One region of the Gordonia sp. WA4-43 genome, then DNA from elsewhere that is predicted to be linked to it. Evidence: riboswitches for the same ligand, from Rfam matches in the RefSeq annotation. Region 1 holds a riboswitch; each other region holds the start of a gene.
What was found. A riboswitch is a leader RNA that binds a small molecule or an ion and turns the genes downstream of it on or off. The one in region 1 is predicted to bind thiamine pyrophosphate.
Positions count from the first base shown of each region.

Region 2: another riboswitch for thiamine pyrophosphate. It lies ahead of LEL84_RS20245 (TenA family protein); the one in region 1 lies ahead of thiO (glycine oxidase ThiO).
Region 3: another riboswitch for thiamine pyrophosphate. It lies ahead of thiC (phosphomethylpyrimidine synthase ThiC); the one in region 1 lies ahead of thiO (glycine oxidase ThiO).

Region 1 is NZ_CP084736.1:2,711,077-2,714,340, forward strand. It holds gene LEL84_RS12160 (thiazole synthase) at 1-31, opposite strand, end outside; gene thiS (sulfur carrier protein ThiS) at 90-302, opposite strand; gene thiO (glycine oxidase ThiO) at 299-1,363, opposite strand; TPP riboswitch at 1,360-1,469, opposite strand; gene thiE (thiamine phosphate synthase) at 1,518-2,228, shown strand; gene LEL84_RS12180 (hypothetical protein) at 2,545-2,928, shown strand; gene LEL84_RS12185 (NUDIX hydrolase) at 2,933-3,264, opposite strand, start outside.
Region 2 is NZ_CP084736.1:4,477,646-4,480,909, forward strand. It holds gene LEL84_RS20235 (ABC transporter permease) at 1-317, opposite strand, end outside; gene LEL84_RS20240 (ABC transporter substrate-binding protein) at 292-1,317, opposite strand; gene LEL84_RS20245 (TenA family protein) at 1,326-2,036, opposite strand; TPP riboswitch at 2,024-2,118, opposite strand; tRNA gene LEL84_RS20250 (tRNA-Tyr) at 2,274-2,354, shown strand; tRNA gene LEL84_RS20255 (tRNA-Thr) at 2,472-2,544, shown strand; tRNA gene LEL84_RS20260 (tRNA-Met) at 2,566-2,639, shown strand; gene rpmG (50S ribosomal protein L33) at 2,733-2,900, shown strand; gene LEL84_RS20270 (fused (3R)-hydroxyacyl-ACP dehydratase subunits HadA/HadB) at 2,995-3,264, shown strand, end outside.
Region 3 is NZ_CP084736.1:3,933,786-3,937,049, forward strand. It holds gene thiC (phosphomethylpyrimidine synthase ThiC) at 1-1,612, opposite strand, end outside; TPP riboswitch at 1,620-1,709, opposite strand; gene LEL84_RS17770 (GNAT family N-acetyltransferase) at 1,929-2,276, shown strand; gene LEL84_RS17775 (IS1182 family transposase) at 2,466-3,264, shown strand, end outside.

The DNA.
Region 1 (3,264 bases):
CGGCGATGCGCAGATGGTCCGTATCCGGGATCGTCTCGTCGCCGGACCTCTGCTCGGTCCGCGAGGCGTCGGGCTTCAGATCGGCGAGGTCAGCCACCCTGCACCGCCGTGACGATCTCGACGACGGCACCGTCGGTCATCGTGTGCCGGTCCCAGCGGCCGCGCGGGACGACCGCGCCGTCCACCGCGACCGCGATCCCCCGGTCCGGCAACCCCAGCCCCATGACGACGTCGCGCACCGACGTGTCGGCGCCGACATCGACGCTCTTGCCATTGACGGTGATGTTCGCGGTGATACTCATTCCTCTGCTCCTTCCAGAATCGACAACACGCGGGCGGCGGTGCCCGGGGCGAGGACGATCCCGTTGCGCCCGTGCCCGGTCGCCACGACCGTTCGTGTGTCCACACGGGTGACGATCGGCAATCCGTCCGCGGTGCACGGCCGCAGACCGGCCCCCGCTTCGGTCAGTTCGTAGGTCCGCAGCCCGGGGAAGACCTCGATCGCGTCGGCGAGCAGATCCGCGACCCCACCGGCCTGTGGCGCGCGGTCGGCCGTCCCCTCGGCCTCGTACTGGGTGGCGCCGACGACGACTCCGTCCTCGCGCGGCACCAGGTACACGGCCCGCCCGTGGAGACGTGCCCGGACGACGTGGCCGGGCGGCGGCACCGACCAGCGAGTACGGCGAAGGCGGAGGATCTCCCCCTTCGCCGCATGCAGGTCCACACCCGGCCAGAGGGCCGCGGTGCCGAGTCCAGCGGCGAGCAGGATCTGGGTGTCGGAACCGAGGTCGTCGAGGTCGGCCAGGGATTCGACGCGCGCGGAGACCAACTCGGCACCCGCCGACGTCGCGGCGGCGCGCAACGCCTCGAGCAGCCGCCGGTTGTCGACGGACCACTCGCCGACCGCGCGGTAGCCACCGACCAGTCGAGAGCTCAGCGACGGTTCCAGGGTCCGGATGTCGCGGCCGGTCACCGACTGCAGCGCGGCATCGGTGGCGGGCTGCCCGGCCCAGACGAAGTCGGCGAGATGCCGCAGGTACTCGATGTCGGTGGCCGAGGCCGCGACGAACAGCGAGTCGGTGGCGGTGACGACACCCGGGTCGTCGAGCCGCTTCACGAGCGCCGGCCACAGCCGGACCGACTCGACCGACAGGGCCAGGGACGCGTCCTCGCCGGGATGACCCTCGCCGAGTGAACCGAGCATGCCGCCGGCGACCCAGGACGCGCGCTCCTCGGTGCCGGCGTCGAGGACGCGAACCCGCCATCCGGCGTCGGCCGCGGTGAGCGCACAGGTCAGCCCGATGACACCGCCCCCGACGACCGTCAGGGCGCGGTGGGCAGGGCGCTGCGGTGGGGAATCCACGTTGGGAATCACCTTCCTTCGCCGGAATGACCCGGATCAGGTTCGACGGTCAGCGGAATCTGTCCGCACTCTCAGCCCGGCCGATCCGGACTCCCGTGTGTTCGTGCGATCCACCCTACGCCGGGACGTCGGGGGTCCGGTTAGCCTGGTCGGCGTGACGACCCCGAACCGCACCAGCTCCGCGTCGACGGACCCCGGCTCCGCGACGGACCGTCGCCGGCGGCTCTCCACGGCCCGCCTGTACCTGTGCACCGACGCCCGGCGCGAACGCGGTGATCTGCTCGACTTCGTCGACGCGGCGCTCGCGGGCGGCGTCGACATCGTGCAGCTGCGCGACAAGAACTCGCCGGGCGAGCGCGAATTCGGGACCCTGGAGGCGGGCGAGGAACTCGAGATCCTCGCGGGCATGCGGACGGTCGCCGACGCGCACGGTGCCCTGCTGGCGGTCAACGACCGCGCCGACATCGCGGCGCTTTCCGGGGCCGATGTCCTGCACGTCGGACAGGGCGACCTGTCGCCGTCGGCGGCCCGCCGGATCGTCGGACCGGACGTCGTCATCGGCGCCTCGACCCACGACCCCGCGCAGGCTGCCGCCGCGATCGCCGACGACGACGTCGACTACTTCTGCGTCGGTCCGTGCTGGACCACCCCCACCAAACCGGGCCGCGCCGCCGCCGGCCTCGACCTCGTGTCCTCCACTGCCGCAACACAATCAGCCAAGCCGTGGTTCGCCATCGGCGGAATCAACGCCGGCCGCGTCGGGGAGGTCACCGCGCTCGGGGCGCGGCGCATCGTCGTCGTGCGGGCCATCACCGCGGCCGATGATCCGGCCGCCGCAGCCACCGACCTCGCCGGGATGCTCTAGCGGTTCCCCTGGCGGAAACACGTTTGCCCGGTCGGTGTCGCGGGTCTATGGTGGACCGATCATGTTGTGTATCACGAGCGTTCTCGTAACCCGCCGCAGCGGGGTCTGAATCTGACCGACCCCCCGCTGCGGGTCGGTTGCGCTCTCCAGTCGGTCATCCGTTCTTCGACCGAAATCGGTTTTCGAGATGCACCCTCTTCATCTACCTCGTCGATCCTGTTCGTGGACCGAGCGCGACGACCGGCACGGCGGCGACCACTTCGCCGCACGTTTCGGCCGCCCGCTTCCCCCCGGGATGCACGAGGAGGCCGCCGGGATGACCTGGCAGGAATTCACCGACGAGTACTCCCGTGGCGGCACGATCCGGCTGGGCTCCTTCTCTGCCGTTCCGTGCTCGGGCGACCTGGTCGAGTGCCGCGCGACGCTCGCGATCGCCGACCGCATCATGTCCCGCAGCGCCGTCGCCGCCGGCCCCGTCGGTGCGATGACCTCGATCCTCTACGACGTCGGCGCCCCGGTTCAGATCGTCCGGCTGCACCAGCGGGTCGTCGACGGCATGGTCACGACGTTCCTGCTGTGCGAGCACGACGGCCGGCAGGCCTGGGCCGTCGGTGAGGGCGCGAGCAGCGACGAGGCGAACGTCCACGCGCTGGTCGCCGGGGCGAACCGACTGCTGGAGTCCGACCGCGCCGGGGTGTGAGGGCTCAGCTCTGGGGATCCAACATCGCGATCCGCTCGCGGAGAACGGGCCACGCGAGTCCGAACGCGGGATGCAGCGGGAGTTGATCGACGCGCTTCTCGTCGACCCATCGCAGTTCCGTGGATTCGAAGTTGGCGACCGTGCGGACCGGCGAGTCGGTCTCGGCGATGACGGTGGTGTAGGTCCACCCGCCGGGCGCTTCATGGGTGACGACCGCGGCGACGACGCGAAGGTCGTCGGCGGTGATGCCGGCTTCTTCCTCGGCCTCACGGATCGCGGTGTCGATGGCGCCCTCGTGTGAGTCGCGGGCCCCTCCTGGCAACGCCCACGTACCGC
Region 2 (3,264 bases), 1.8 Mb from region 1:
GAGGCGACGAACAACGGCACGAACGCCCGTCGCAGCGCCGGCGAGAAGTCGACGACGATGGCCAGCAGCCAGGCCAGGACCAACGAGACCGTGAACCCGATCAGGGTCACCTGCAGCGTCGCCGCGGCGTGCACCCCGATCTCCGCGCGGTGCGACCAACCCTGCGCGACGACGCGCGACGGCGACGGCAGCACCTGCGGCCGGATTCCGCTGACGTCGACGTAGACCTGCCAGACCGCCACCAGGACGACCACCGCGACGAGCGCGGGCGCGATGCGACGCAGGCCGGTGCTACCGAGGGGTGTCGAGGTAGTCATTGGTGAAGTACGTCGACCAGTCCGGCTCGGTCGTGAGCGGCGCCCCGTCCGGGCCGGTCAGCAGACCGCTGCGGTACAGGAACCCGGAGTTCCCGGCCCACTGGTCGAGCGTCTGTCGCCCGACCTGGCCGTCGGCGTCCTTCATGTACTGACCGGCGAGCATGCGCTGGCTCTCGAACACCAGCTGCTCGTCGTTGAACGCACCGGGGTTGGCGGCGAGGAGGTCGCGGGCCGCCGCGTCCGGGTCGTCGGCCGCCGCCTGGTAACCGCGCTGCAGCGCCGTCACGAAGGCCGCCGCCCGGTCCGGGTTGTCGGCCAGCCAGTCCTCGTTGGCGTCGACGACGATCGCGTATGCCTCCGGGAATCCGAAGTCGGTGTAGTGGAAGTACCTCATCGGGGTTCCGCGATGTTCGGCCTCGATGCCCTCCCACGCGAGATAGGAGACGGTGAAGTCGGCCTGACCGGAGTAGACGGCCTCGTATGCCGAGGTACCGAGGGTCACCGAGGTGAACTCGCCGGTGCCGCCGTCGTTTCGGATCACCTGCTCGAGGGTCTTCTCCTCGCCCGGGTCGCCGAAACCGGCGTATGTCTTCCCGTCGAGGTCCTTCGGGCTCGTGATGTCGCGGCGGTCGGCGCGGACACCGATGCCGGTGGCCCACTTCTGCAGCGGCGCGAACACGGAGATGGTGTGCGCGCCCGATGCCCGCGAGAAGGTCGACGAGTTGTGGGTGCTGATCCCGAACTCGGCGTTGCCCGCGTCCACGATGGTGTCCACGGCGGTGTTGTTGTACGGCAGGATCTCGACGTCGAGTCCGGCCTCCTCGAACCAGCCGCGCTGCTGCGCCACGAACAATCCCGTGTGGTTGGTGTTCGGGGACCAGTCGAGCGCGAATCGGATGGTGCCGTCCGAACCGGCGCCCGAACCGCACGCGGTGATCGCCGACGACGCGACGACCGCGGCGGCGAGCGCGGTGAGGAGGCGGCGCGCGCGGGCGCTCATGCGGGCGCTCATGCGGCGGGCCACGGTTGCGGGTTCAGCGCGGTGTCCCAGAACAGAAGCTCGAACCGGGTGGCGACGGTGAACGCCGTGGCCATCGCGGCCCGCTCCCGCTCGCCGGCGTGCGCCGCGGCCTCGTCCACGAGTTCCCTTGCCCGCGAGGCGGATTCCTGGAACTCCGGGGCGTCGTAGGTGGTCACCCACTGCGCGTAGGGGTGGTTCGGGTCGGCGGCGAGCACCTGGGCGGCACTCGCGGCCAGGGCCCGGCCGACTTCCGCGTAGATCCAGAAGCAGGGCAAGGCCGCGGCCGCGCCGACCGCATACGACTCGGTCGCGGCGACGGCGGTCAGGTAGGACACGTACCCCAGGCACGCCGGCGACGGCTCGGGTTCGCCCTCACGCGGAGGCAGCTGGCCGCCGTTGAGCAGGTCGCCGTGCAGCGCCGACTCGACGGTGGCCGCGGTGGCCGACGAGTTCGCCCAGAACCCCGCGGTCTGCGGGTCGGGGGACTTCGACGCCAGGATGGCGAGGGCCTTCGCGTAACCGGCGAGGTACAGCGAGTCCTGCTCCATGTAGGTGCGGAACACCTCCAGTGGCAGCGTCCCGTCGCCGAGCCGCCGCAGGAACTCGAGGTCGTCGATCGCCGTCCGCAACCCCTTCGTCTCCTCCCAGAGGTGGTCGGAGAAACGGCCGGAGACCGGCATGCGCGCATGCACAGACATGACATCCCTTCGTCAGCATTACCTGGACAGGTTCTCGGGTCTCATCTCAGCCCCGCGTCGCGGAGCACCCCGTGTCAGAACGCAGCCACAGTAGCAGGAGTGGGGGTCGCAGTGGGACGCCTGTGCCACGACCGGGTCCCGGCCTGTTGACCAGCCGGTTTGCGCGTTGATGCGGTGTTCGTTGTATTCTTCACGGCGTTGTTCGTACGGCCGTCACGGTGGCCGGAAGAGCGGCACGGCAGGTTGCCCGAGCGGCCAAAGGGAGCGGATTGTAAATCCGTCGCGCAAGCTACATAGGTTCGAATCCTATACCTGCCACAGCGTGGTCCATTCTCGCGAAACTGCTCTACAGACGGTCTCCGACCAGCGATTTGTCTAGCGCAGACGCGAGTGTGTAACCTCGTTAAGGCTCTCGGGCACAACCGCCCGGGGCACGCCCCCTTAGCTCAGTCGGCAGAGCGTTTCCATGGTAAGGAAAAGGTCGACGGTTCGATTCCGTCAGGGGGCTCGCTGGACGAGAAGTCCGCGGGGCGGTGTAGCTCAGCTGGTTAGAGCGCACGACTCATAATCGTGAGGTCGAGGGATCGAGTCCCTCCACCGCTACACATCGGGTCCGACCGGAACCGAGCGCAAGGGTCGCAAGCCCTGAGGGAACTTCCGAACCCGACCACGTACCACCCGAAAGAAGGCAATCAAGTGGCCTCCTCAACAGATGTTCGCCCCAAGATCACCTTGGCCTGCGAGGTGTGCAAGCACCGTAACTACATCACGAAGAAGAACCGCCGCAACGATCCCGATCGCCTCGAGATCAAGAAGTTCTGCCCGAACTGCGGCAAGCATCAGGGGCACAAGGAATCGCGCTGACGCTGTCGTCGGCCGTTTCGAAGTACCACCAGCAGCGGGCTGCCTCTCGATGAGGCAGCCCGTCTTGTTGTGTCGGCCGAAGGAGTAGAGCTCAATGTCACAGGTAAGCGGAGCCGAGATCCAGGATCGTCCGGACGAGGCGTCGAACGGTGGCGGGAAGCCGACCCCCGACGAGATCGCCGCCCACACCCAGAGCCTTGTCGGCTTCCATTACACGGTCGACGACTATTACGAGATCGGCCGCGAGGAGATCCGTAAGCACGCGATGGCGGTGCAAGATGCGCACCCGACCCACTGGAGCGAGGAGGGCGCCCGGGCCTTCGGTCACGACCGCCTGATCGCCGCGCCGACCTATGTGTCGGTG
Region 3 (3,264 bases), 1.2 Mb from region 1:
TGCCCTCGGCGATAGTCCGGTCGATGTCGTCCGCGGTGACGAGACCGTGCTCCTCGGCGTAGGCGCGGACGTCCGCCGAGATCCGCATCGAGCAGAACTTGGGTCCGCACATCGAGCAGAAGTGGGCGGTCTTCGCGGGCTCGGCGGGCAGCGTCTCGTCGTGGTATGCGCGCGCGGTGTCGGGGTCGAGGGCGAGATTGAACTGGTCGGTCCAGCGGAACTCGAAGCGCGCCTTGCTCAGTGCGTCGTCGCGTTCCTGTGCCCGCGGGTGGCCTTTGGCCAGGTCGGCCGAGTGCGCCGCGATCTTGTACGTGATCACGCCGACCTTGACGTCGTCGCGGTCCGGAAGTCCTAGATGCTCTTTCGGAGTCACGTAGCACAGCATCGCGGTGCCGGCCTGAGCGATCATCGCCGCGCCGATGGCCGAGGTGATGTGGTCGTAGGCCGGCGCGATGTCGGTGGCGAGCGGACCCAGGGTGTAGAAGGGGGCCTCCTCGCACAGCTCCTCCTCCAGGCGCACGTTCTCGGCGATCTTGTGCATCGGGACGTGCCCGGGGCCTTCGATCATGACCTGCACACCATGCGATTTGGCGATCGCGGTCAGCTCGCCGAGAGTGCGGAGTTCGGCGAACTGGGCCTCGTCGTTCGCGTCGGCGATCGATCCGGGGCGCAAGCCGTCGCCGAGGGAGAACGTGATGTCGTAGCGGCGGAAGATCTCGCACAACTCGTCGAAGTGCGTGTACAGGAACGACTCCCGGTGGTGCGCGAGACACCAGGCCGCCATGATCGAACCGCCGCGCGAGACGATGCCCGTCACCCGCTTCGCGGTCAGCGGAACGTAGCGCAGCAGGACACCGGCATGGACGGTCATATAATCGACGCCCTGCTCCGCCTGCTCGATGACTGTGTCGCGATACAGTTCCCAGGTCAGCGAGGCGGGATCGCCGTTGACCTTCTCCAGCGCCTGGTAGATCGGAACCGTCCCCACGGGGACCGGCGAGTTACGCATGATCCACTCGCGGGTGGTGTGGATGTCGGCGCCGGTCGAGAGATCCATGATCGTGTCGGCGCCCCAGCGGGTGGCCCACACCATCTTCTCGACCTCGTCGGAGATCGAGCTGCGCACCGCCGAATTACCGATGTTCGCATTGACTTTCACCGCGAAGTTCTTGCCAATGATCATCGGTTCGGACTCGGGGTGGCGGTGGTTGGCCGGGATGACCGCGCGGCCGATGGCGACCTCCGACCGGACCAGTTCGGCGTCGACGCCCTCCCGGGCGGCGATGAACCGCATCTCGTCGGTGATGATGCCGGCACGCGCCCAGGCCAGCTGGGTGCTCGCGCCTTCGATCGGGTCGGGCCGATGCCAGCTGTCGCGGGTGGGGGTGAGGCCCTTCTCGACGTCGATGTGCGCCGCCGTATCGGTGTAGGGGCCGGAGGTGTCGTAGACGTCGAGGTGTTCGCCGTTGGTGAGCTGGATTCGACGCTGCGGCACACGCAGGTCGTCGACGGCGAGGTAGTGCTTGGCGCTGCCCTCGATCGGGCCGAGGGTCAGGAACCCGGAATCGGCGGGTGCGCTGCTGTTGCGGGTGGTGGATACACGTGTGCCCATGGCTGGTCTCCCTACGCCGGCATTACCCGGACAGGTTCGAGCGGTCGGCGACCGCCCGTCGCCATCTCAGCCCTCGGTCATCGTGAGAGCCCCCGCGGTGTGTAGTTGTCGTGCGTCCGCCACCCTACATCGCATCGTCCGGTCGGTGCGTGCGGGTGGGGAAGACCGTATCGATTTGCGACGATCACACGATCGGGGTCGGCAGTTACGGTTCCGTAAGGTACCGTGTGACCCGGATCACAGGGATGGCGCTGTCGCGTGTGGCAGGTACGCGCCGGTGATCCGATGTCCGCGATCACGAGGTGAGGAGGGTCGGGTGCTACGCAAGCATCGTCAGCGACCACCACAGTCGGCAAAGTCCATCCTGCAACAGATCTCGCAGGTGGTACACAATCCCGACCGCGACCGATTCGAACTCTGGGTCGCCGGCGACCTGGTCGGCGTGCTCGGTTATTCGACCGAGTCGGCGGACGGTCAGACCACCATCACCGTGCTGCACACCGTGCTCTACGACGAATACAGCGGACACGGACTCGCCACGCGACTCACCCGTAGCGCCGTGCACTACACCCGCGAACAGGGTGCCCGCCTCCGGCCGGTGTGCACGTTCACCAAGCGCTACCTCGACAGCCATCCCGGGATCGTGCCGCTCGCGCCGGTGTGATCCGAAGGTAAGCCTCGGCGGCTCCAGAACATTCCTCGCCGGACCCTTCGAGGCTCGTCGCTATCGCTCCTCGCACCTCAGGGAGCAGGGGTTATGCGCTTCTTTCGGATTAGGAGACTGCTGAAATAGTCGGTGTCGTTTCGGTGTGGGGTGAGCGGGTTTGCCTGGTGGGCTGGGATCCTGGTGGGTATGCAGGGTGAGCCGGATCGTCAGGGTGAGTTTCTGGATGTGAACTCGGTCGTCGGGCATTTGCTGGCCGAGGGCAGTGTGTTCGCGTTTTTGGCTGCTCATCGCGAGCAGTTGTTTCCTGCGGAGATGTTCGCGGACCTGTTTCCCAGCGGCCGGGGCCGTCCGTCGATCCCGCCGGCCACGATGGCGTCGGTGATCGTGCTGCAAACGCTGCAGGGTTTGTCCGATCGCGAAGCCGCTGATGCGGTCACTTTCGATCTGCGGTGGAAAGCGGCGTGTGGATTCGTGTTGGGTAACAAAGGTTTTCATCCGTCGACTCTGACGTACTGGCGTCGGCGACTGGCAGCCAGCGATCGGCCGCACCGCATTTTCGAGGTGGTACGCGAGGTCATCACCACCACCGGGGTGCTCGCGGGTAAGAGCCGTCGAGCGCTGGATTCGACGATCTTCGATGACGCGGTGGCCCGCCAGGACGCCATCACCCAGGTGATCGCGGCGATCCGGCGGGTCGCCCGAGAGGTCGACGGTGGTGCGGTGGTGGTCGAGCAGCACGCGACTCGTCTGGCCGCGTTGACCGGCGGCGGCTATGACCGGCCCGGCAAGCCGCGGATCGCCTGGGATGATGAGTGTGCTCAACAGGACCTGATCAGCGCCCTTGTCGAAGATGGGTTGGCCGTGCTCGACGGTCTGGACCTCGAGGCCATCGACAAGGAGCCGAGTAACGAGGCCCAGGCGCAGGCGGTGGCATTGCTGGCATTGGTGACCGGCCAGGATGTGGAACCGGCACCAGGTTCTGATG